Regions from separate parts of the Staphylococcus kloosii genome, predicted to be linked through region 1. Evidence: riboswitches for the same ligand, from Rfam matches in the RefSeq annotation. Region 1 holds a riboswitch; each other region holds the start of a gene.
The links. Region 1 has a riboswitch for thiamine pyrophosphate ahead of C7J89_RS03105 (thiamine phosphate synthase). Riboswitches for the same ligand answer to the same signal wherever they lie in the genome.
Positions count from the first base shown of each region.

Region 2: linked by a shared signal. The riboswitch ahead of C7J89_RS10340 (ECF transporter S component) and the one ahead of C7J89_RS03105 (thiamine phosphate synthase) in region 1 are both predicted to bind thiamine pyrophosphate.
Region 3: linked by a shared signal. The riboswitch ahead of C7J89_RS02700 (3-oxoacyl-ACP reductase) and the one ahead of C7J89_RS03105 (thiamine phosphate synthase) in region 1 are both predicted to bind thiamine pyrophosphate.

Region 1 is NZ_CP027846.1:659,267-667,593, forward strand. It holds gene xylB (xylulokinase) at 2-1,510, shown strand; TPP riboswitch at 1,602-1,711, shown strand; gene C7J89_RS03105 (thiamine phosphate synthase) at 1,793-2,377, shown strand; gene C7J89_RS03110 (NAD(P)/FAD-dependent oxidoreductase) at 2,370-3,488, shown strand; gene thiS (sulfur carrier protein ThiS) at 3,472-3,672, shown strand; gene C7J89_RS03120 (thiazole synthase) at 3,674-4,441, shown strand; gene C7J89_RS03125 (ThiF family adenylyltransferase) at 4,441-5,439, shown strand; gene C7J89_RS03130 (MFS transporter) at 5,671-6,930, shown strand; gene argF (ornithine carbamoyltransferase) at 7,175-8,221, shown strand.
Region 2 is NZ_CP027846.1:2,086,096-2,094,422, forward strand. It holds gene C7J89_RS10320 (phosphocarrier protein HPr) at 1-178, opposite strand, end outside; gene C7J89_RS10325 (hypothetical protein) at 355-897, opposite strand; gene C7J89_RS10330 (class I SAM-dependent rRNA methyltransferase) at 956-2,125, opposite strand; gene auxA (lipoteichoic acid stability factor AuxA) at 2,332-3,621, opposite strand; gene graF (glycopeptide resistance-associated protein GraF) at 3,894-4,028, shown strand; TPP riboswitch at 4,110-4,210, shown strand; gene C7J89_RS10340 (ECF transporter S component) at 4,300-4,875, shown strand; gene C7J89_RS10345 (ABC transporter ATP-binding protein) at 4,888-6,294, shown strand; gene C7J89_RS10350 (energy-coupling factor transporter transmembrane component T family protein) at 6,287-7,093, shown strand; gene purD (phosphoribosylamine--glycine ligase) at 7,158-8,327, opposite strand, start outside.
Region 3 is NZ_CP027846.1:554,737-563,063, forward strand. It holds gene fadB (3-hydroxyacyl-CoA dehydrogenase/crotonase FadB) at 1-207, opposite strand, end outside; gene fadE (acyl-CoA dehydrogenase FadE) at 242-1,447, opposite strand; gene fadD (long-chain-fatty-acid--CoA ligase FadD) at 1,526-3,049, opposite strand; gene fadX (fatty acid degradation protein FadX) at 3,073-4,641, opposite strand; TPP riboswitch at 4,886-4,989, shown strand; gene C7J89_RS02700 (3-oxoacyl-ACP reductase) at 5,141-5,893, shown strand; gene C7J89_RS02705 (LLM class flavin-dependent oxidoreductase) at 5,922-7,217, shown strand; gene C7J89_RS02710 (branched-chain amino acid transporter BcaP) at 7,681-8,327, shown strand, end outside.

The DNA.
Region 1 (8,327 bases):
TGTGGAAAAATTAGTACTAGGCATTGATATTGGGACGAGCTCAATCAAGACCTTAGCAGTTAATGACAAAGGTCATATAATTGCTTCTGCGAGTTCGCCATTAACGATTCAACATGCTTATCCTGGTTATAGTGAACAACAACCCGACGAATGGTTTTCGGTAACTATTGAGACGATGCGAGAAGTTATAAATGATTTGAAGCAAACGCATTCTAAATTTGAAATAAATGGCATATCATTTTCTGGTCAAATGCATGGTTTAATTGTGTTGGACGAGGCGTACAAAGTCATTAGACCTGCCATATTGTGGAACGATACACGGTCGACTGCCCAATGTGAAGAGATTAAATCACAACTAGGTGATATTGTGTTGGGCAATCCTGTGTTAGAAGGCTTTACATTAACTAAATTAATGTGGTTAAAACAACACGAACCAGAGCATTGGTCTAAGACAAAAGTATTTTTGTTACCTAAAGACTATGTGCGCTTCAAATTAACAGATACAATCAATATGGAATTGTCCGATGCGTCGAGTACATTATTATTAGATCCAGTGACGAACAAATGGTCAGAAGATGTAGGCAGACGATTTGATATTGCGAATATTTATCCACCACTCGTTACCTCGGATACACAAGTAGGCTATTTGAAACAGTCTATTGCCGAAGAGCTAGGCATTACGAATAAAGTTGCAGTGTTTGCCGGCGGTGGTGATAATGCTTGTGGGGCTATTGGTGCAGGTGTCATTGAACCTAATCAATCGTTATGTAGCATTGGTACATCAGGCGTAATTTTATCTTGTGAAGCAAAGCAAGATGCCGTATATGGTAACAATATTCATATGTTTAAACATGCTGTAAATAATTTATCGTATGCTATGGGTGTGACGCTCTCGGCTGGTTATAGTTTGAATTGGTTTAAACGTCATTGTGGTCAACATTATTCTTTTGCTGAAATTATGTCATGTGCCGAACAATCTAAAGTTGGTGCTCAAGGACTTATATTTGCACCATACTTAACCGGTGAACGCACGCCGCATGGAGATGCCAATATTCGTGGTAGTTTTATTGGATTAAGTGGCATGCATTCATTTGGTGACATGGCTCGTGCAGTCGTCGAAGGCATTACTTATTCGTTATACGAGTCTATAGCTTATTTGCGTACGCAAGGTAAGCACATAACAGAAGTTGTAGCTATTGGTGGTGGTGCGAAAAGTGATTTCTGGTTACAATTGCAAGCTGATGTATTTAATGCGAAAGTATATAAATTAAAACATGAAGAAGGGCCATCTATGGGTGCAGCAATGATCGCTGCTACAGGTTTGAAATGGTATGATGACATCGCCTCATGTGTTGAACATTTCATCCATAAAGATAAAATATTTGAGCCCGATAAAGAACGTCATGTTGCTTACCAAAGTTATTTTGATGTATATAAAGCAGTCTATAATCAAACGCAACCTCTAACTAAAAAGTTACTTGAGTTAACTAAAGAAAATGCACATCATTAATTTACAAAGTAGTTTGCAATTTCTAAAAACTTGAGTTACATTAACGTTATTGATTCATTGATTTTCACAACACAAAAATTAACAATTTTATATAAACCACTGGAAGTGCCTTTTTAAAAGGCTGAGATCGAAATCGTCATTTCGAAATTCCCCGAACCTGATCCAGTTCATACTGGCGTAGGAAAGTGGCGTTACTTAGACGATTTTTATATTTGACTATAAACGTTATTTTTCTATCCAGAAAAATAACGTTTTTTTTATTTTATATAGAGGTGAATACCAATGTTTGTAGCTATCACGCCATACAAAATATTAAATCAGCTAGATATTGAACATTACAAATCCATTTTAGAATATTACGATCACTTAATTATACGTACCCCTATGACGACGTCTCAACTGATAGATTGGATAACAGCAGCTATTGAACATGGTATTAGTAAAGATAAATTAACTGTGCATAGTAATGTAGATGTATTTATTGCTTGCGCTATGACGTCTATCCATTTCAGTGAATATCATAGTGCACTAAAAAATTTTAAAACTCAACATCCTCAAGCAATAGTAAGCATGTCTACACACAGTGAAGAAAGTGTCATTTATGCAGAACAACAGCAATGTGATTATGTATTGTTTGGTCATGTTTTTCCTACATCGTCCAAACCACATCAAGAACCTAGGTCGCAACGCGAAATTACGCAAGTACTAAACAAAGAAATTAAAGTTATTGCGCTTGGTGGCATAAATCTTCGTACTATAGCGCAATTGCCACGAGGTTTTGCTGGCATCGCTGGTATTTCATTATTTTATAACAGTGATAACCAAACTTTACGAAAATTTATAGAGGAGTGGTCAAATTATGTTTGATGTACTCATTATCGGTTCCGGTGTGATGGGCATGTCTGTCGCGCGTAATTTAAAACATCATAAGTTGAATATAGGCATTATTGATAGAGACATTGACGGCATGCATGCTTCTTATAAGGCAGGTGGTATGTTAGGCGCGCAAAATGAGTTTTCTAAAGATAGTCCGACGTATCGCTTGGCTTTGGAATCACAGCAATATTTCAAACAGTTGAGCGACCAGCTGCTCTCGGAAGTTGGATGTGATATTGAATATAAAGAAACAGGATTGATTAAATTAGCCTATAAAGCTCAAGACAATAACAAAGTGATAGCGCAACATAACTTTTTATCACGTGTTAATCCTGATGTAAGATTGTTAGAACAACAAGAAGCGCATCGCTTAACAGGTAATAATCTTAATATTGAAGAGATCATGGCATTGTATATTCCTAATGATCACCAAATAAATGCGAATAAGTATACAAAGGCTTTGTATCAATCGTTAAAAGTGAATAACATTGAACGTATACAACATACAGAAGTATTGGCAATTAAAAAAGGCAAAGGAATATATAAAGTAATGACGAATAAAGGTGATTATTACGCTCCAAAAGTTGTCGTTGCAGGTGGTGCATGGAGTCATAAATTAGTGCAAGCACAATTAAAAGATCGTCAATTAACAGGTGTAAAAGGCGAGGTTATATTGATGGAACAAGAAGGTTTGGGTTTGCAGTCGACAATATTTATGACAAATGGTTGCTACTTAGTTCCGAAAAATAAAAATAGAGTGCTTATTGGTGCTACAAGTTATTTTGATGACTATTCGGTGGGTGTCTCACAACGTGGTGTTGATTGGTTAATTAATAGCGCTACTCATCATATACCGAAACTAAAATATGCTCGTAAATTAAAGGAATGGTCAGGCGTTCGTCCGCATATTGCCAATGAAATTCCAATTATGGACGAAGTGGACGAAGGATTATTTGTTATTACCGGTCATTATCGTAACGGCATTTTATTATCTCCAATAGTCGGTGAACTTATGAGTAAATGGATGCTAACAAATATAAAACCGCAGATATTAAATGATTTTACAGTAAAAGGATGTGTGTTAAATGGAAGTCATGATTAATGGTGACACATTTAAATTTGGTGAACAATTAACATTATTAGAATTATTGCAACAACTCGAAATAGATGAACAACGCGTTATTGTTGAACATAATAGCAAGTTAATTAAGCAAGACGCATTTGCATCACAAGTAGTTTCAGCAAATGACAAATTAGAGTTATTAGAATTCGTTGGAGGCGGTTAATATGTTTAAAATTGGACAATTTGAAATAAAATCAAGATTATTGCTAGGTACTGGTAAATTTGAAAATGAAACAATACAAACACAAGCAATTAATGCTGCAGAAACTTCGGTTTTAACTTTTGCTGTAAGAAGAATGAATTTGTATGACAAAAACTTACCTAACCCACTAGCGAATATAAATTTACAAGACTACATTACTTTCCCTAATACAGCGGGAGCAAAAACAGCAGAAGAAGCGATTAGAATTGCCGAAATAGCTAATCACGCCGGCGTATGTGACATGATTAAAGTAGAAGTAATTGGGGATGATGAAACATTATTACCTGACCCATTAGCTACGTATGAGGCATGTAAAGTGTTGTTAGAAAAAGGGTACACTGTATGTCCTTATGTATCTAATGACGTCGTATTGGCGAAACGTCTCGTAGAGTTAGGCGTACATGCGATTATGCCGTTAGCATCACCTATTGGTACCGGAAGAGGCATTAATAACCCATTAAATCTACGCTATATTATCGAAAAAGTAGACGTACCAGTCATCGTTGATGCTGGCATCGGCTCTCCTAAAGATGCATGTCATGCGATGGAACTAGGGGCCGATGGCATTTTGTTAAATACTGCTATTTCAAGCGCACAAGATCCTGTGAAAATGGCCGAAGCTATGAAATTAGGTATTCAAGCCGGTAGATTAAGTTATGAAGCGGGCAGAATACCAGTTAAATATACTGCACAAGCTTCAAGCCCTGTAGAAGGTATTGGCTTCCTATGATAACTCGCTATAATCGTCAGACCCGTTATCAACGTTTTGGCGCACCAGGTCAACAATGCTTGCAGACAATGCATGTCATGATCTTTGGTGCAGGTGCGCTTGGTAGTAACATTGCAGAGATGTTAACGCGAATGGGTGTACATGAAATTTCGGTTATTGATATGGATATCGTAGAATTAAGTAATTTACACAGACAAGCATTATATGATGAAGCAGATGCGCAACAAATGTTGCCTAAAGTTGAAGCTTTAAAAAGTAAATTAAATAAAATTAACACGACAGTCAAAATCAATATTCTATATGAAGAACTGACTGCCACAAATATTGAAAAATTATTAAGCGACTCTAATCCAGATATTGTGATGGATGGTATGGATCATTTCGAAATTAGGTATCTTATCAATGAGGCTTGTCATAAATTACAAATTCCTTGGATTTATGGTGCGGCTGTAGGGAGCAAAGGTACGGTTTACGCTATTGATTATAAAGGACCGTGCTTAAAGTGTTTATTACAAGCAGTACCAAGTACTGGTGAAAGTTGTGCCATCAACGGCGTCTTACCACCAGTAATTAATCAAGTCGTTAGTATGCAAGTGTCAGAACTGATGCGTTATGTGGCCGGTGAAGGATTTTCAAAAAAGTTAATTACGATTGATACGTTTGATTTAAAACAACAAGCAATTAATATCGATAGCTTGAAAAATGATCGATGCCACGTTTGTAAACAAGGCGAATATGAATTGTTGAATAAAACTCGGTCTAGTCAAATCGAATCAATGTGTGGCGATGCATATTTATTTAGATTTAAGAGACAGGCATTTGATTATGCAACCTATTTCCCAGGTCATATTATTAAAGAAAATGCATTTGCTAAGTTAATTCAATATAAAGATGTGAATTGTACACTCTTTAAAGATGGGCGTATGAATGTGCATGGTATTGAAGATGATTCTACAGCACGACAATTATATGAAGAATTTAATAAACAATTAAAATAGATGAATATAAAAAGAGCGATAAGTAGCTAAATAAACTTATCGTTCTTTTTTATTGTGAAAATAATGAAATGGCAAAAACGAAAATAAATGAAAATAAACAAAAACAAGTTTGCATTATAAGAAAAAATGAAATAGAATATAATAAACAAATGAAAGCGTTTTCTAAAACAAGATAAATGCATAACTTTCTGTTATTTGGAAAACGTAAATGATAAAGGGGTGTCGTTACTTATGCATAATAAATTAGAAAAAATGGGTATGCCGCCAACATTACTTTGGGGATACATTGGCGTGCTTATCTTTATGATGGGTGATGGTTTAGAACTTGGTTGGATAAGTCCATATTTACAAGAACATGGATTATCGGTACAACAAACAGCAGCCTTAACTACGTGTTATGGTGTTACGATAGCGATTGGCTCATGGCTTTCAGGTGTTTTAGTGGAAGTTATAGGACCGAGAAAAGTTATGTTAATTGGGACAACACTATATATTATAGGACATGCGGTCTTTGCTGGTATTGCGGTACCTTCAGAAGAATTTGGGCTAATGATTCCTACATATGCGATTAGAGGGTTCGGTTATCCATTATTTGCATATTCATTCTTAGTTTGGGTAGCTTACCGTTCTCCACAAAAACGTTTAGGTGCAGCCGTAGGTTGGTTCTGGTTCGTCTTTACAGGTGGTTTAAGTGTATTAGGTTCATTCTATTCTTCATTTGCAATTAAACAAATTGGCTACTTTGGAACTTTATGGACTGCTATTATTTGGGTACTTATTGGAACAGTACTTGCCGTATTTGTAAATAGAGATAAATTTTCATTAGAAGATCGTGAAGGCGGCGCTAAAGAACATATGAGAGAAATCTTCGCGGGTATTTCTATTTTATATAGAGAGCCACGCGTAGCTGTGGCATGTATTGTGCGTATTATTAACCAAGCAGCACAATATGCATTTCCATTATTCTTACCACTCTATTTATCTAAAAGAGGAATTGAAACAACGACTTGGTTGAATATTTGGGGAACAATTTTTATCGCCAATATTATCTTTAATTTAATTTTTGGTGCATTAAGTGACAAAATTGGTTGGAAAAATACGATTAGCTTTATCGGTGGTGTAGGCTGTGCGGTCTTTACATTAGGCTTATACTTCTTACCAGATTTATTTACAGGCAATGTCTTTGTAGTCGGTCTTGTCGGCTTCTTATGGGGTATGTGTTTAGCAGGATTCGTACCAATCTCTGCATTAGTACCATCACTTGTTGGTGAAGGAGATAAAGGACCGGCTATGGCAATATTAAACTTGGGTGCAGGTCTATGTGTATTCGCAGGACCAGGACTTGTTTACTTATTCTATAGCACAATTGGTGTCAAAGGTATGATGTTCCTTATTTTCGGTCTTTATGCAGCTAGTGCAATTATGACACGGTTTTTAAAAACACCAGAAGAACGAGCTCGCAATAGTAAAAGAAAACAAGCAACTTCTTAATAAAATATTCAAAAAAGATGAGTGCCAACACTCATCTTTTTTATGTTTTGATGTATATAAAACTGTGTATTATAACACTTTGTTTATAATTAGTTGTTAACAAGAATGTTGTTATTAGCTGATTTGTATTGGAGTTTGACGAGACTCGTTTAAACATCTTTATTAAATAATATACAATAAAGAGTATAAATATACTTGATTTTTATAACTTCTATCGTTATGATAGTAAGTAATCTTACAAATATTGGAGAGTGATTTAGATGGGGCGTACACAACAACACTAAAACAATTGCAAGACTTTAAAGGTAAAAGCTTTTTAAAAACTTGTGATTTTACTTATGATGAATTAACTACATTAATAGATTTCACAGGTGAATTAAAAGAAAAGAAAAACAGAGGGATTCCACATCCATATTTAAAAGGAAAAAACTTAGCGCTACTTTTTGAAAAACCATCTACTCGTACACGTTCGGCATTCAGTGTTGCAGCATTTGATTTAGGTGCTACGGCTGAATACTTTGGTCAAGGTGATATTCATTTAGGTGCAAAAGAATCTACAGAAGATACTGCTAAAGTGTTAGGAAGAATGTATGATGGTATCGAGTTTAGAGGTTACAATCAATCTGATGTAGAAATGTTAGCGAAATATGCCAATGTGCCAGTATGGAATGGTTTAACAAATGAATGGCATCCGACACAAATGATTGCTGATTTCTTTACGTTGAAAGAAAATTGGGGCACTTTTGAAGGTAAAACTTTAACATATGTAGGAGATGCACGTAATAATGTAGCACATGACTTATTAGTTACTGGTGCAATCTTAGGTGTTAATATTAATATTGCTGCACCAAAAGATTTACAACCACACGATGATATTCAACAAATGGCGCAACAATATGCACAACAGTCTAATAGCAAAATATTAATTACTGAGGATATCAAAGAGGCGGTGTATCAAACTGATGCACTATATACAGATGTTTGGTTCTCTATGGGTGAAGATCACTCTGTATACCAACAACGTATAGAGCAGTTATTGCCATATCAAATCAATAGTGCGATGTTAGCCAATACATGTAATCCTGATATTATAGTGTTGCATTGCTTACCTGCTTTCCACGACTTGAATACACAAGTTGGCGCAGAAATTTTTGAAAAGTTTGGTATTAAAGAAATGGAAATTAGCGATGAAGTGTTCCGCGGAGATCATTCAGTAGTATTTGATCAAGCTGAGAATAGATTACATTCAATCAAATCAATTTTATCTGTAACATTAGGCGATGTTTTTTAAAGTTAAATAGTAAGTTAAAGGGTTCTGGGACATATTATTGTCTTCAGGCTCTTTTTTTATATTTGGTAGTAGATGAAAAAATTGAAAATGTGCTGGTATCAAGCCG
Region 2 (8,327 bases), 1.2 Mb from region 1:
CAGCATCTTTACCTACACCTAAACTCATAACACCCATGATAGATTTTAAGTTTACTTTTTTGCTGTTATATTCTAATTGAATATCAGAATCAAATTTTGAAGCTGTTTGTACAAGCATCGTTGCTGGACGTGCGTGAATACCTGTTTCATCAATAATTACGTAAGATTTTTGTTCCATATGTGTAAATCTCCTTCATATAGTTAGTATCGTTAGTTTATTATAAAACTTAACATAGTTTTATACGTTTACATTACCAAAAAAGTTATATAAATTCAATTCGTTAATCCCTAGACACGATAATAATCGGAGATTATTTTCAAGTATCATGAAAGCGTTACAATTTAAATATTTTTTTATACTATTGAGCGAATTACTTTTTCACATTTTTCTACGTGGTCTTGCCCTATTTTTTTCATAAAATAATAACTAATTGATGCAGAGATAGCTTGGCCTACGATAGGGAACCATTTTGTTTGTTTAGCAGCGGTACGTTTAGCCACATCTCTAATTACTACTTTCAATAAAGCACTTGAAACTTTTCGACCTACAAATTGACTACCTTGAATTGCAGCAGCTGTATAAATACGTTCTTTTACATCATCGCCTAAATTATTAACTTGTTTATGATCAACACCATAAATTTTATTAATATCTTCAATAATGTCTCTCATTAACTTCAAGTCCACACCAAAGTCTAAACCTGGTATTGGCACAATACTCACACTAGAAGATAAAATAGCTTTTTTTCTAATTAGTGCTTCCGCACGTTCTCTACGATTAGCAATTTCATCATTAGTAGTTGGTAAATTATTTTTAGCATCTATTTCTTCGATATTTAATACTTTATTACCAAATTTATTAGTTAATTTATTTGTAACTTTATTTTTAATTCCCATTTTTAATCTACTCCTTCATTTGTGCACTCAATAATTTAAATACCCTGTTTTCAATAAATTATTTAATTTGCAAGAAGATAGCTTTTAAATATTTGGAAGGTTTGTAATGTGGATGCGTTTTGAAATCTTTAGGTAATCCCATAACTTCTATTAATTCATAATCAACATCGACGTTCTCCAATGTATCTTTTATTACTTTTTTAAATGCTTTTAATGAGAATGTGCTATTGTTTGTACATAATAATAAATTACCATCTGGACCTAAAATATCTAATGCTCCTAAAATTAACTTGTCATAATCTTTAGTAACAGAAAATGTTTTCTTTTTATTTCTAGCAAAACTTGGTGGATCGATTACAATCGTATCGTAAAAGTGATCGTGACGACGTGCATAGTTAAAGAAGTCAAACGTATCCATAACATAAATATATTGAGATTTAGGGTCGATGCCATTCAAGCCAAAATTGTCTTCTGTAAGGCTACGCGAACGATTAGCTAAATCAACGCTTGTAGTACTATTTGCTTCATTAGCAGCTACTACTGAAAATGCACCCGTATAACTAAATAAATTTAAAATATCGCGTTCCTTTGAGAATTTGTCTCTTAACTTTTTACGCACTTCTTTTTGGTCTAAAAAGATACCTGTCATTAAACCATCATCTAAATTCACATTATAAAATGTATTGTTTTCTTCAATAACAATTGGAAATTCAGGCGCTTCACCTGTTACAAAACCACCCGTTAATGAATCATCTTTAAAACGCATTTTTTCATATATAGAGGTATACTCAAATACCGCTTCAATTGCTTTTAATACCAAATATCTAAACTTATATATTCCTTTTGAATACCATTGGATTAAAAGATGACCATCATAATTATCAATTGTTAAACCACCAACGCCATCTCCTTCACTGTTAAATAATCTAAATGCAGAAGTGCCATCTAAATTATAAAAATAAGTTCTTTCTTCATGTGCAATTTGGAATAAGCGCTCGAAGAAACTCGCATTTATGTCTTCATCTTTATCATAGCTTAGTACCCAACCTATACCTTTATGTTGTCTACCAACATAACAAGTCGCAATATACTCTTCTTTGTTTGTTACTAAGTAAAACAAATCCCCTTCTTTTAAATGGTCGTGAGCATAAATATCCTCTTCTTCGATTAATGGATATTGGTTGTTATATTTAGTTTCTTTTCCTCTATTTAAAGTGGCTGTTTTCATAATGTGCCGACCTTTCTTTATTTATAATTTATAGCGCTTTTTATTTTAACATGTTGATTACACTGTAGCACATCACAAATATAAATGTTTAGTCTCGTAATACTTATTAAAATGGCTATTTTGTCTCCCGTTTTTACTTTTAAACACAAAAATACAGCTTAATGGCCTCAATTACATAACCATTAAGCTGCATTAGTATAATTATTTTAATGTCTTAGTTTTATTACAAACGCTACAATAACCGCAATTAACATGATGAATAAGATTGGAGTAATGAATATAGATAACAACAATCCGTGAATCATAATATTGACAAATTCTGTTAGTAATTTAAAGAACAGAATACTGATCATAAATAACTGTAAATAATAAAATTTATCGCGTAAGAAATTCGTAAGTGTAGTTAAAATGTAAATAATAATTGCAAACATGAGCAATAGTAACGTTACCCATTCGATAACATATTGTGTTTGAGAAATTTCCCATTCGCCAGACACAAATAAACTATTTCTGTTATTAAATTCAATTAGTGTAAAGAATAATAAAACTGCACCACATAATAATTCAACATATGCAGTTTTCAACCATTTTGGTTTCTTCATCCAATTTGGTACGTCATCTTCTTGAATGTCTATAATTTCTTTCCATTTGTTTATAACTTTATCTTTCTTATCGCGCATTTTTTGTAAATCAACACTTCTACGTGTTTTACGAGTAAATTCAGTTGTTCTATCTTGAAAGTTTTTCCAATGTTCTTTTGTTTGGTTTGTCATAGAATCTTTACTCATACGAGAAAGTTCTGGTTCTTCTTCACCTAATTCTTGTTTAGTAAGCGGAAGTGATCTTCTTAAAAACAAGAAATTCCATATAGACATTTGACCTAATACCCACATGATTAAAAAGAAAGTATTAATACTCAAAATATCTATTGATAAGATTTCATCGCTGTCTATACGACTATATAGAACGATTTGCGTCAATAGATAAACAATGCCATAACTAAAAATTATCCATAGATAGTGATACTTGCGGTGATTAGGATTCAATTCGTCTTTATAAACGATATATCCTATATGAATAGCGAATGGCACTATAAATAGTACTGCAAAGAAGCTATAAATTTGAGTCATTAAAATTATTGTTATTAGGAAATATAAAATACCTACTACTAAGAAGAATATTGAAATATCATAATCATATTTAGTCGTGCGATATAATGTAAAACCTAAGTAAATAACTAAAGCACCAAATAGAATAATTATAATTGCACTAACAATTGGGAAACTACCTATATAATTACTCGTTACCCTAATAATTTCACCGAAAAATGCATTGATAAAGTCCCAAACATTATGAATATGTAAATCTATCTTATCTTTGCCATTAAGTTTATTAATTAATGATAAATTAAGTAATATAATGACACTTATTAAAATAGACACTATACCAATTACATAGCTATATAATATTTCGGCGTGTTTTTTCAAAAACGACATACCATTCACCTCAAAGTTATTATATACGAACTTAAGAATCTTGTCTTTAATTAAACCGATAAATAAGTCTATAGTATGATATAAAATACACACATTAGACTTTCCACAGTTTGCTTTATTTTAAACAAACTTCAATTACTTAAGAATACCTTATTTATACGATTTCTTGCAACAATATTATAATTAATTTGTTTTAAATTTTGTGGAGGAGGTAAACACATCTGTATAACAACTTTATATAGTAAAAACCCTAAATTGAGGAGTGGTTACCTATGAGTAAAGAAGAAATGCACAAAGACTTAGCTGAACAAGCAAAAAACGCTGAAAATGAATTAAAAGACAAAAACGAAAACAGTACTGATAATCACGAAGAAACGATGAAAAATATTCAAGACTTATACGAATAAGGATGTAATGAGATAAATTTTCATTTACAACCTTGACAAACGACATTAAAAGGCATACATTAAGGTTAAATTAAAACTTAATATACGCACTAGGGGTGTTTTGTAACTGAGATGAGGATTACCTCAAACCCTTTGAACCTGATCTAGATGAGACTAGCGTAGGAAAGTGTACAATTATAATTATTAATTTATTAATGTTTTTGTATAATTATGCCTATAATTACGCACAACTTCTAGTGAGGTTGTGCGTTTTTTTATGGAGGAATGTTATATGTCAAAAGGTTTAAAACTATCAGAAATACTCGTTACGATACTTATTGCTATCGTCTTTTCAATTATTTATAATATTTGGAATTTCGTTTATAAAGCATTTCAAGTATCTGGTCTTCATATAGAAGAAATTACTTATGGTGCTTGGTTTATGGCTGCAGTAGTAGCTTATCTTATTATTCCAAAAGCCGGTATTGCTTTATTAGCTGAATTTGCAGCTGGTGCTGGTGAAACTATTATTATGGGTCGTTTCGATATTGCTACAATGATTTACGCATTTGTACAAGGGTTAGCATGTGAAATTATATTTGCTATTTTTAGATATAAATCTCGCAAAGCTATCGTTGCCATTTTAGCTGGTTTATTAACTGCAATTTCAACATTACCATTAGACTTTGCTTATGGTTACCTAGCATCACTTACAAGCTGGAACTTAATACTATATATTGTTTTTCGTTTATTAGGCGGCATATTAGTTGCCGGACTACTCTCTTATTATATAGTTAAGGCGCTCGATCAAACAGGTGTTACTAGATTATTTAGACCCTCATCAAAAGAAGATTACGATAATTTATAAGGAGCGTTGCACGTGTTAGTAGCAAAAAATTTACGCCTAAAATACCCAAACGCCAACAAAAAGATTTTTGATGGGTTAGATATAACGATAAAGGATCAAGAAAAAGTCCTATTATTAGGTCCATCAGGTTCAGGGAAAAGTACACTATTGAATGTACTTAGCGGTATAGTACCTGACTTGATAGAACTGCCCCTAAAATATGATCAACTAGATAGAGATTTAAATAGTGGTGTTATTTTTCAAGACCCTGACACCCAATTTTGTATGCCAAAAGTCTATGAAGAATTAGCTTTTATTTTAGAAAACAGACAAGTTCCTACAGATCAAATGGATGAAGAGATATTAAAAGCATTGCAATCTGTTGGTTTGTCTGTTGATAAAGATCAGTATGTAAATCAATTAAGTGGAGGCATGAAACAAAAATTAGCAATTGCAGAAACGTTATTACAAAATGCCAATACCTTATTTCTAGATGAACCTACTGCTATGTTAGACGTTGAAGCGACCGAAGCACTTTGGTCTAAAATTAAATCATTATGGACTAATCAAACAGTGCTTATTGTCGAACATAAAGTAGCTCATATATGGGAACACATAGATAGAGTAATTTTATTCGATTATGATGGAAATATTATTGCAGATGAACAACCACACACCATATTAACTAACTATGAACATCTACTAACTGAATATGGTGTGTGGCACCCTAAAGCTTGGGATTATGCACCTAAACCTATCACACAGCCTACTTTAGAAAAGTCAGACTATCAACTTCGTATAGAACAATGCACGATAAAAAGAGACAAAAGAGCGTTGATTAAAGTCAATGAATTAACGATAAATCAAGGTGAGTGGATTACAATCACCGGAGCTAATGGTAGTGGAAAAACTTCCCTACTAGAATCTTTAATGCAACTTATTCAATATGAAGGGAAAATGTATTTTAACAATAAACTTATCCGCAAGATAAAAGATGTTGCACACCATGCCTTTTTAGTTTATCAAAATCCAGAATTACAATTTATTACTAATTCTGTTTACAATGAAATATATGTTCAATATTCAAACTATAGCGATACTGAAGCGCAACAAAAAACAGAAGCTATGTTACAAGAACTAAATTTAACCGAAGTCAAACATCAACACCCCTTTGAACTTTCTGTAGGACAAAAAAGACGTTTAAGTGTTGCTACTGCATTAAGTTCAGAAGCTGAAATTATCTTATTAGATGAACCTACTTTTGGTTTAGATAGTCATAATACGTTTAATCTTATCAAATTATTTCAACAGCGTATTAGCAAAGGTCAAACTATAATTATGGTTACGCATGATCCCGAAATTATAAAACGCTATTCTACACGCAGAATACACGTAGAAAATAAACAACTCGTAGAAATGTTAGGTGAAGTACATGTTTGATTTATGGAAAACAAAATACACCTTCTTAGATGACGTTAATATTATTACGAAATTGGCATTATCGGTTTTATTATTTTTCTTAGTAATATTAATTCACCAATTCGATTTAATGATTTATTTAGCTTTATTAATGGTTCTATTTTTATTGTTTTTTAATGGTATTAAATTAAGAGTCACATTAATATTTATTCTCTTTACTATGATATTTAGTATAGTGTCAGCATTATTTATGATCTTTTATGGTAATGGTACGCATATGCTATTTAAACTAGGCTTTATACAAATTTCAATAGAAAGTTTAATAAGAGGTTTACATCTTTCATTAAGAACAATGACCGTGTCATTCTTTGGTTTATTGGTTGTATTCTCCTCGCAAATCGTCATGATTTTTTATAGCTTAATGCAACATTTAAAAGTTAAGCCCAAGTTTGCCTATGCTTTTATGGCAGCTGTAAGAATGGTACCACTTATGTTAAGTTCATTTGTTCAATTACGAAGAACGTTAAAAATGCGTTATCAAATGATACCTTCGAAAAATCACAAAGGATTAAACCGTTTTAAACATTTGTTAATTCCTATGCTAAGTCAAAATATTAGAAAAGCACATCAACTATCAGTAGCAATGGAGAAAAAAGGTTTTAAAGATGGACCACGAACGTATTACTATTATGTCCCTTTTTCATATAAAGATATTATTTTAATCGTCGTTATGATTGTGTTAGTAGCTTTAGCATTTATATTAGCTCATTTCATGCCTATTACTAGCATTAATGACGTACGAGTTAATAATATTTATTAAACATTCATTTAAAAAGCAAAAACGTCAATTTCTATCTTAACTAGGTAGAAATTGACGTTTATTTTTATCTTATTGCCTTATTACTTATATCATTTCTATAGAATAAGGCGTTGCTTTCTATATTTGCTATACGTTGATATGCTTGTTGTTTAGCGCTAGCAATATTTTCACCTTGTCCTACAGCTAATATAACTCTCCCACCACTTGTTACATAATTATCATTTTGTAACGTCAGACCACTTACAAAATAATTGCCATCTAAAGTGAATCCAGCGACAGTTTTGCCTTTTTCGTATGTGCCTGGGTAGCCTTTTGAAGCAAGCATAACGCCAACAAAAGCATCTTCTTTCCATTTAAATTGGATAGGTTGTTTTTGATCTAGTTCAATAATGTGTTGCATTAAGTCGCTATCCATTCGACTTAATAATACTTGCGCTTCAGGATCTCCAAAGCGTGCATTAAATTCAATGACTTTTGGACCATCTTTTGTAATAATCGCACCTATATATAGTACACCGAAAAATGAATAACCTTCCTCATGCATCGCTTTCGCAATCGGTTGCGCTATCGTTTCATTTGTTTGGCTTAAAATATCTTCACCGATATGTGGAACTGGGCAGTAAGCACCCATTCCACCTGTGTTAGGACCTTTATCGTCATCAAATGCTCGTTTATGATCTTGTGCAATGCAATCAAAAGGTACTGCATAATCACCGTTTACAAAGGTCATTAGTGAAAATTCTTCACCTTCTAAAAACGTTTCGAAAACGACAAGTTCATCTCCATTTTCATAAAATGCTTGTACTGCTTTAAGTGCTTCGTCATAATTTTGTGCAATGATAACACCTTTACCAGCAGCTAATCCATCTTTTTTTAACACAACTGGATAGTCACATTCCTCTATGTACGACAACGCTGTAGCTTTGTTATTAATTTCTTGGTAATCAGCAGTTGGAATATTGTGACGTTCCATGATTTGCTTTGCAAATGACTTTGATCCTTCGATTTGAGCAGCAACTTTATTGGGGCCAAATACTTTGATACCTTCTGCTTGTAGTTTATCTGTTAATCCTTCAGTCAATGGTTGCTCAGGTCCAATAATAGCCCAATCAATATTATTTGCCACCGCAAATTCAACGATTGTTGCATGATCATTTTCAGCTATCTCTTTATGAACTTCTGCACTATTTACCATAGCGTCATTGCCAGGAATGGCATATAAATGGCTAACTAG
Region 3 (8,327 bases), 100 kb from region 1:
TAAATTAGAAGCGTAGTCTAAATTAAATAACATCGGTCTTTTTTTATTGGTAATTGTTTCGTATGCTTTTTTAGATATTTTATTTGGATCATTGTCATCTATTACGATATCTAACAATTTTACTTTCAAACCAGCATTTACGAATAGGGCAGCAATTTGACTGCCCATTGTGCCAGCACCTAATACTGTTGCTTTGCGTATAGTCATATAAATACCTCCAAGTGATTATTAATTAGTCATATTAGATAAATGCAGAGTCGCCAGTAAGAGCTCTACCGATAACTAAAGCATTCACTTCGTGTGTACCTTCATATGTGTAAATTGCTTCTGCGTCTGAGAAAAATCTTGCGATGTCGTATTCAGCTAAAATGCCGTTACCACCTGTGATGCCACGACCCATTGCCGCAGATTCTCTGAAGCGTAATGAGTTCATCATTTTTGCTGTTGATGTTGCAACTTCATCGTACTCACCGTTTGCTTGCATACGTGCAAGTTGTGCCGACATGGCCATTGCTTGTGATAAGTTACCTTGCATCATAGCTAATTTTTCTTGTATTAATTGGAACTTACTAATTTCTTTACCGAATTGTTTACGTTCTTTAACGTATTTTAAAGTGGCACGTAAAGCTCCGGCCATTGCGCCAGTCGACATATACGCTACACCAGCACGAGTTGAATAAAGGATTTTTGCTACATCTTTGAAACTATTAATGTTTTGTAGACGTTCTTGTTCTTCAACGACGACATTTGTTAATTTAATATGCGCGTTAGGCACAATTTTTAAGGCGATTTTATTTTGAAGAATATCAATCTCTACGCCTTCTTGTTCAGGACGAACGATGAAACATTTTGGTTTTTTAGTTTCGGCATCGACTGCAAATACTGGTATAACATCTGATAAATGTGCGCCACCAATCCATTTCTTCTCACCGTTTAAAACCCATTTATCTCCATCTTTTGTTGCAACTGTTTCTAAACCGCCTGCAACGTCAGAGCCATGGTTTGGTTCTGTTAATGCAAAACAAGTACGTAATTCATGAGATTGTAATTTTGGCACGTAATAGGCCACTTGTTCTTTACTACCACCAAATAAGAACGCGTTATGTCCTAAACCTTGGTGTACACCTAATAAAGTGACGAGTGAGACATCAAATCTCGCTACTGTATAAGATAAGAAAAATTGGAACATTTGGCTTGTTGTTTTCGCATCACCACGGCCTTCAAAGAGTAGGGGATTATTAAAATAATTTAATTTGCCTAATTCTTCGAAGAAACCTTCTGGAATCGTAGCATTAGCCCAATGGTCATTAATTGAATCACGATAATTATTTTCCAACATATCATCTAATTGTTTTAAAAATTTAACTTCACCTTCAGTGAGCTCTTTAGATATATTTAACGTATCTTCTGGATATAATTCTTTTAATATTTCAGTTTTTGTAGACATAATAAAACCTCCAATAATATTTATGATAACGCTTACATTTATTAGTAAAAATTTTTAAAGTTTTACATGATGATGTTGTTATGCCAATTCGTCTCCTTGGTGCAATTTCTCTGCTTTTTCATTCATACGTTGTTGTAAAGCAAGTTTATCTGGTTTAGATGTTGAGTTTAAAGGCATATGGTTTATACTTAAGTACATTCTAGGTACTTTATAACCGCCAAGCTTTTCACGTGCGAACTTGTCTAATTTTTCTTCGAAATTATCATCTTCCTCAGTTAACACGACTGCAGCCGATACGGATTCGCCATATTTTGGACTTGTAAATCCAACAACTACGCATTGTGCTACCAATGGATGTTCTGATAATACCGCTTCAACTTCTGATGGCAGTACGTTTTCGCCACCTGTAATAATCATCTCTTTCTTACGGTCAACGATATAAACATCGCCATCTTCATCAATTGTCGCGAGGTCCCCAGTTAAAAAGAAATTATCATGGAAACTTTTCGCTGTAGCTTCTGGCTTATTCCAATAGCCTGGTGTAACGTTTTTACCACGTACGCCTAATTCGCCAATTTCTCCTGGTTCAACTTCATTGAAATCATCATCGAAAATACGTACTTCAGTAAAGATGACTGGATGCCCGATTGATTTAGGTTTAACTTTTGAATTGCTTACAGTATTTACAGAAACGATTGGTGCTTCAGTTAGACCATAACCATTAATAAGCGCAATGTTCATGTCTAGTAATTTTGCTTGTACTGCAGGTAGTGGAGGTGATCCACCTTGAATTAAGTAGCGCACGCTTTGATAAGCTTCCGGGTTAAAGTTTTTTGCTACAAGCATTGCATATAACATTGTTGGAATAAGCAACATATAGTCAGGTTTATATTCCATCATAAGACTGTTTAGCTCTTCAGCATTGAAATAACGCTGTAAAACTAATGTGCCTCCATTAAATAGCGCTGGTAAAGTTAAATCATTAAAACCAAACACGTGGAACATAGGTAAAGCGACGATTGTAACGTCTGTTGGATAGGTTGGGTGTGTATGATTTAAATTAATACCATTACTAACGAATGAATCATGTGAGAACATAACACCTTTAGGCACGCCCGTAGTACCACTTGTATATAATAACGATGCTAAGTCATCACCTTGCAATTCAACGCTATCAAATCGGTTATGATGTGATGGATCAACGATATCGTTATATTCTTGAGCGTTAATATCCATATATAACAGAGATTCATCTATTTTAGTAAGTGACGATAAGTGTTTTGTTTCATAAAATATTTTTGTTACGCCTGAATCTTCAACAACGGTTGCAATTTCTTCAGGATTTAAACGCCAATTAATTGGTAAGAACACGGTCCCTGATTTTATTGAGGCAAATAAGACATCTAGAATTGCCACATCATTAGGTGCAAATATACCAATAACATCGCCGCGTTCTGTGCCTTGTTCACATAAATGAGAAGCGAGATTCTCAGCACGTATATTTAACTGTTGGTATGTCCATTCAGTACCCTTAGCTGGGTCTATAATTGCAGGTTTCTCTTCTTCAAATATTGCTCTTGTCTTAATCCAATCGAAATTCATAGTTTATACCCCCTTGTATTCGGTTAACTATTGCTCCCTAACGACTTGTGTAAATTACCCCAATGTTCTTGAAACATACTAGCATCCATTAAACCAATGTCGTCAGGAACAATCGGTTTAAATGACATATTCGCTAATATATCTCTATCTATGTCTACACCTGGTGCGATTTCGATTAATTTCAAACCTGAATTTGTCAGTTGGAATACCGCGCGCTCAGTCACGTAATAAACAGTTTGACCTTTGGATAGTGCGTATTCGGCATTAAAATCTACGTTGCGAACTTCGTCTACAAATTTAGTAGCCTTACCTTCTTCGTTGATGACTAATTTGTTATGTACACAATCTAGTTGACCCCCGACAACCAATGAGCCAGAAAAAACAATGGTATCGACGGTTTGGCTTATGTCTATAAAGCCTCCGCAGCCATTTAATTTATTACCATATGAAGAGACGTTTACATTACCTTGTTGGTCTATTTCAGCAAAGCTCAAATATGCAATGTCTAGTCCACCGTTATAAATAAAATCCCATGTCATTTCGTGACGCATACGTGCGCTTAAATTGTAGTGCATACTCAAGTAGTCATTGCTACCGATATAACCATCAAAGACGCCCGTATCGATATTGAGATGTACTAAATCACGTACATCTTCTTCGACTAATAAATTAGATAATTCATTATTTATACCAAATCCAATGCTGACCATATCGCCACTTGTTAAAAATTGTGCCGCCCGTCGTAAGATGACTTTGCGTGAACTCATTTTAATGTATGGTCCAGGCATTTCTAACACTTTATAATGTCCTGATAACGCAGGGTCATAATACGTTTGAACAACTTGTTTATGGTAACGTGGATTGTCGTTTACCATAACATAGTCTACTAAGGCGCTAGGTATAAATACATCTGTTGGTTTAAAGCTACCATCTTCAACAACGGCTTTAACTTGTACAATCACTTTACCGTTATTTCTATGTGCTGCAGCAGCAACACTATATGCTTCGCTAAGATGTGCCTCATGATCCATATAAATGTTACCTTGTCGATCTGCGTAAGTTCCTCGTAACAGGGCTACATCAACTTCAGGAAATTGGTAAAGTAAGTATTCTTTACCATTTACTTCCGTTAATTGTACTAAGTCCTCACTCGTGCGATCATTTGCCTTACCACCCGTATATCTAGGGTCTACCGTTGTATGTAAGCCTATCGTCGTTATTGTACCTGGACTGGCGAAAGTTTGATTACGATAATTCGTCGTCATCACGCCTTGAGGTAAAAAGTAGGCTTCTAGTTCATTATTTTTTATTGCTGAGATTGTAGCGGGTGAGGCTACTATAATGCTTGATATTAAACGTTTTATCATATTACGTTTAATAAATGCGTCTAAATCGACGCCGTCTCCAACGTAATCACTAATATCATTAGCAATCATAATTGTTAAGTTGTCTAGTTGTTGAGTTTCATCATAATAGTCAATAAGATGCTTCAGTATTTCTACTGGTAAATTACCTACTGACAATGCTGAAAGGGCAATGGTGTCATGACTTTTTACTAAATTTTTTAATTCTTTTGCTGTAATAATTTTCATTGCATAACATCACAAGTTCTCATAGGAAGACTGCCTCCTTTCGAATATGTAAGCCCTTACATAGAATATAACACAGTGTAAAATTGATGTAAAAGTTTTAATAGTTCATAATAATAAAAACTTATAATCTAAAGAGTTTTGTTTTAACAAAATTATAAAATGATAGGTATATTGTAAATTTATAAGTATGACAGAGGCAACTTGACATTATGTAACGAAGAACATACATTTAAAGTAATAATTAAATAACCACTAGGGGTGTCATTTTTGCACTGAGATGAGGATGTCCTCAAACCCTTTGAACCTGATCTAGTTGGAACTAGCGTAGGGAAGTGTGTTCGTCAAACTGTAATTTAAGCACTGGTGCTTTATTATATATAAAGATATTTTTTGACGCGGCTTCCATATTCGGAGGTCGCGTTTTTGTTGTTTTGACACTACAAAGACACGTTGGCGTGGCAAATTTTAATTATAAATCAAACTATAGGAGTGAAATATTATGTCGAAAGTGATTTTAGTAACAGGCAGTAGTAAAGGTTTAGGAGCAACAATCGTTAAAACATTAGTGGAGCAAGGTCAGCAGGTAATTATTAATTACTGTCATAGTGAACAAGCGGCACAAGATTTAGTGGCAGAATTGGGCTCTGATAACGCGATTGCTATTCAAGCTGATGTAACTCAACGTGAAGCGGTAGATAAAATGATTGCACAAGGAACTAAACATTTTGGTCAAATTGATGTGGTAGTAAACAATGCGCTCGTAGATTTTAAATTTGATCCCACTGCGCAACAATCATTTACTGAATTAACATGGGAAGATTATCAACAACAAATAGATGGGACGTTAAAAGCTGCATTTAATGTTACTCAAAGTGTCGTGCCACAATTTAAAGAGCGTAAACAAGGTAGTATTATTAGTATTGGCACGAACCTATACCAAAACCCAGTCGTACCTTATCACCAATATACGACGGCGAAGGCTGGATTAATTGGCTTTACTCGCAACATAGCGGCTGAATTAGGTCAATATGGCATTACGGCAAATGTCGTTTCAGGAGGATTATTAAAAACAACTGACGCGAGTGCTGTTACAACGCCTGAAGTGTTTGATATTATTGCGCAAACGACGCCGTTACGCCAAGTGACAACACCAGAAGATGTTGCGCATATGGTTGCCTTTTTAGCTTCAGATAATGCACGCGGTATTACCGGTCAAAATTACACTGTCGATGGTGGCTTAACAATGAACTAAAACATAGTGAGGTAAAGGAGTATATTTTATGGATAAACGTCAACTTCATATTGGAGTGCTGTTAATTGGTTGTGGTCATCATTCTGGTGCATGGTTAATGGAAGATTCTTTAGTTGAGCGCATTGGTGATATTGCGTATTATCAGTCGTTAGCACAACTTGCTGAAAAAGGTTATTTTGATGCTGTATTCTTTGCAGATAATCAAGCATTACAAGTTTCTGATAATAGTGATATGCCATCATTTTGGTACGATCCTTTAATTAATTTAACTGCTATTTCTCAAGTAACCAAGCATGTAGGTTTAGTCGCTACAATTTCGAGTAGTTTTGCTAATCCATTTACAGTGGCAAGACAACTTTTAAGTTTAGATCATATTACGAGCAGTCGTGTAGGATGGAACTTAGTGACTTCGATGACAGATTTAGAAGCGATGAATCATAGTATGGCGAAATTGCCTAATCATTCAGAACGTTACGGGAAGGCAGATGAATTTGCGCAAGTGATGAATAAATTGATGGTGTCATGGGATGAGAAAGCATTAGTATATAATCGTGCTACAGGTGAACTGATTGATGCACAACAAATTAAACCGATTGATCATTCGGGCACGCATTATCATGTGCAAGGACCATTGACGACGCCTCAAAGTCCGCAAGGTAAACCGGTGGCAATGCAAGCAGGTGCTTCGAAACAAGGCATTGCACTTGCCGCTAAATATGCAGATGCCGTCTATTCAGTATCTTGGAATTTAGCACAAGCGCGTAATTATCGCCAAAAGTTAGATGCCCAGTTAGAGGAAATGAATAGACAAGATTACGTTAAAGTTTTTCCAGGTTTAGTAACTTATGTTGGGCGTACTTATGAAGAAGCATTAGCCAAAAAAGCATATTTAGATAAGCAGATGCCAATAGCAAAAGCATTGAAACAATTAAGCTTTTTCGTTCAACAAGATTGTTCAGCATGGCCATTAGATGAACCTGTGCCAGCGTTACCTTCTGTACATGAATTTGAAGGACCTATTGGACGTTATGAAACGATATTAGCTATTATTGAAGAAAAACAACCGACTGTACGTGAATTATTAGGATATATTAGTGCTGGTGGCGGACATTTAACGTTAATAGGAACACCTGAACAAATCGTGGATGAGATGGAACATTGGTTTAATGATGGGGTGGCCGATGGATTTAATTTAATGCCACCTACGTTACCGGAAAGTTTAGAAGATTTCGTAGAATATATTGTGCCGGAATTGCAAAAACGTAACTTATACCGTCACGACTATACGACTACGACGTTGCGTGATCATTTGTCATTACACTAGGTGATGGTCAAAGAATGAATTTACTATAGCTCATCTTAATTTGTAGATGGTGAGTCATAAATACGATGCTCAACAAGAGTCTAGGATATTATATTATCGCTAGACTCTTTTATATTGATGGTAGGTTACTAAAAGGTAAATGCGCCTATATTAAGTTTTCAAACTACATTTATAGCCAAAAAATAAAGTGCTTAGTTGTAATATGAATTTATGAAAGAAGTAAATATATATTCTGATTTAGTAAAAATAAAGCTTCTTACTATCGATATAATTTAATAATATGGTTTAGATATCTCGGTATTTTAGTAATTGTTACGTTGTTTATTTTAAAATAAATTAGCGGTTTGCAGAAAACCATAGATGTAAAATATATATATATAATTGTCGGAATATTCAGCTTATTATATCGAGATATTTATTCATATAAATAGATTAATTTCACAGCAAGAAAGGAACAACAACTATGAATATATTAAGAAAAAAGGATATCACTACAGTAATTTCGCAAAAACATACGAAATTAAAAAAGAGTATGAATACCTTTGATTTAGTTTTCTTAGGTATAGGGGCGATTATAGGAACGGGTATCTTTGTTTTAACAGGGACGGGTGCTTTAAAAGCAGGACCAGGCCTGATGTTATCATTTGTCATTGCAGCTTTAGCATGTTTATTTACAGCTTTATGTTATGCAGAATTCGCTTCTATGGTGCCGATTTCTGGTTCGGCGTATACGTATACCTACACAACGTTAGGTGAGATTTTCGCTTTTATTATTGGTTGGGATTTAGCCCTAGAATATATGTTAGGGGTTAGTACTGTTTCAGTTGGTTGGTCTGGGTACTTCAATTCGTTATTAGTAGGATTAGGTATACATATTCCTGAACAACTAACTGCACCACTCGGCGTTACTACAGCTAATAACGAAAAAGGTATATTCAATTTACCTGCTTTTATTATTGTCATGTTAGTTACGACACTTATTTCTATAGGTATTAGAGAGACGAAAAAAGTAAATAATATAATGGTATTCATAAAAGTTGCTGTAATACTCTTGTTTATTGTTGTGGCAATATTTTATGTTAAACCAGATAATTTAACTCCATTTTTACC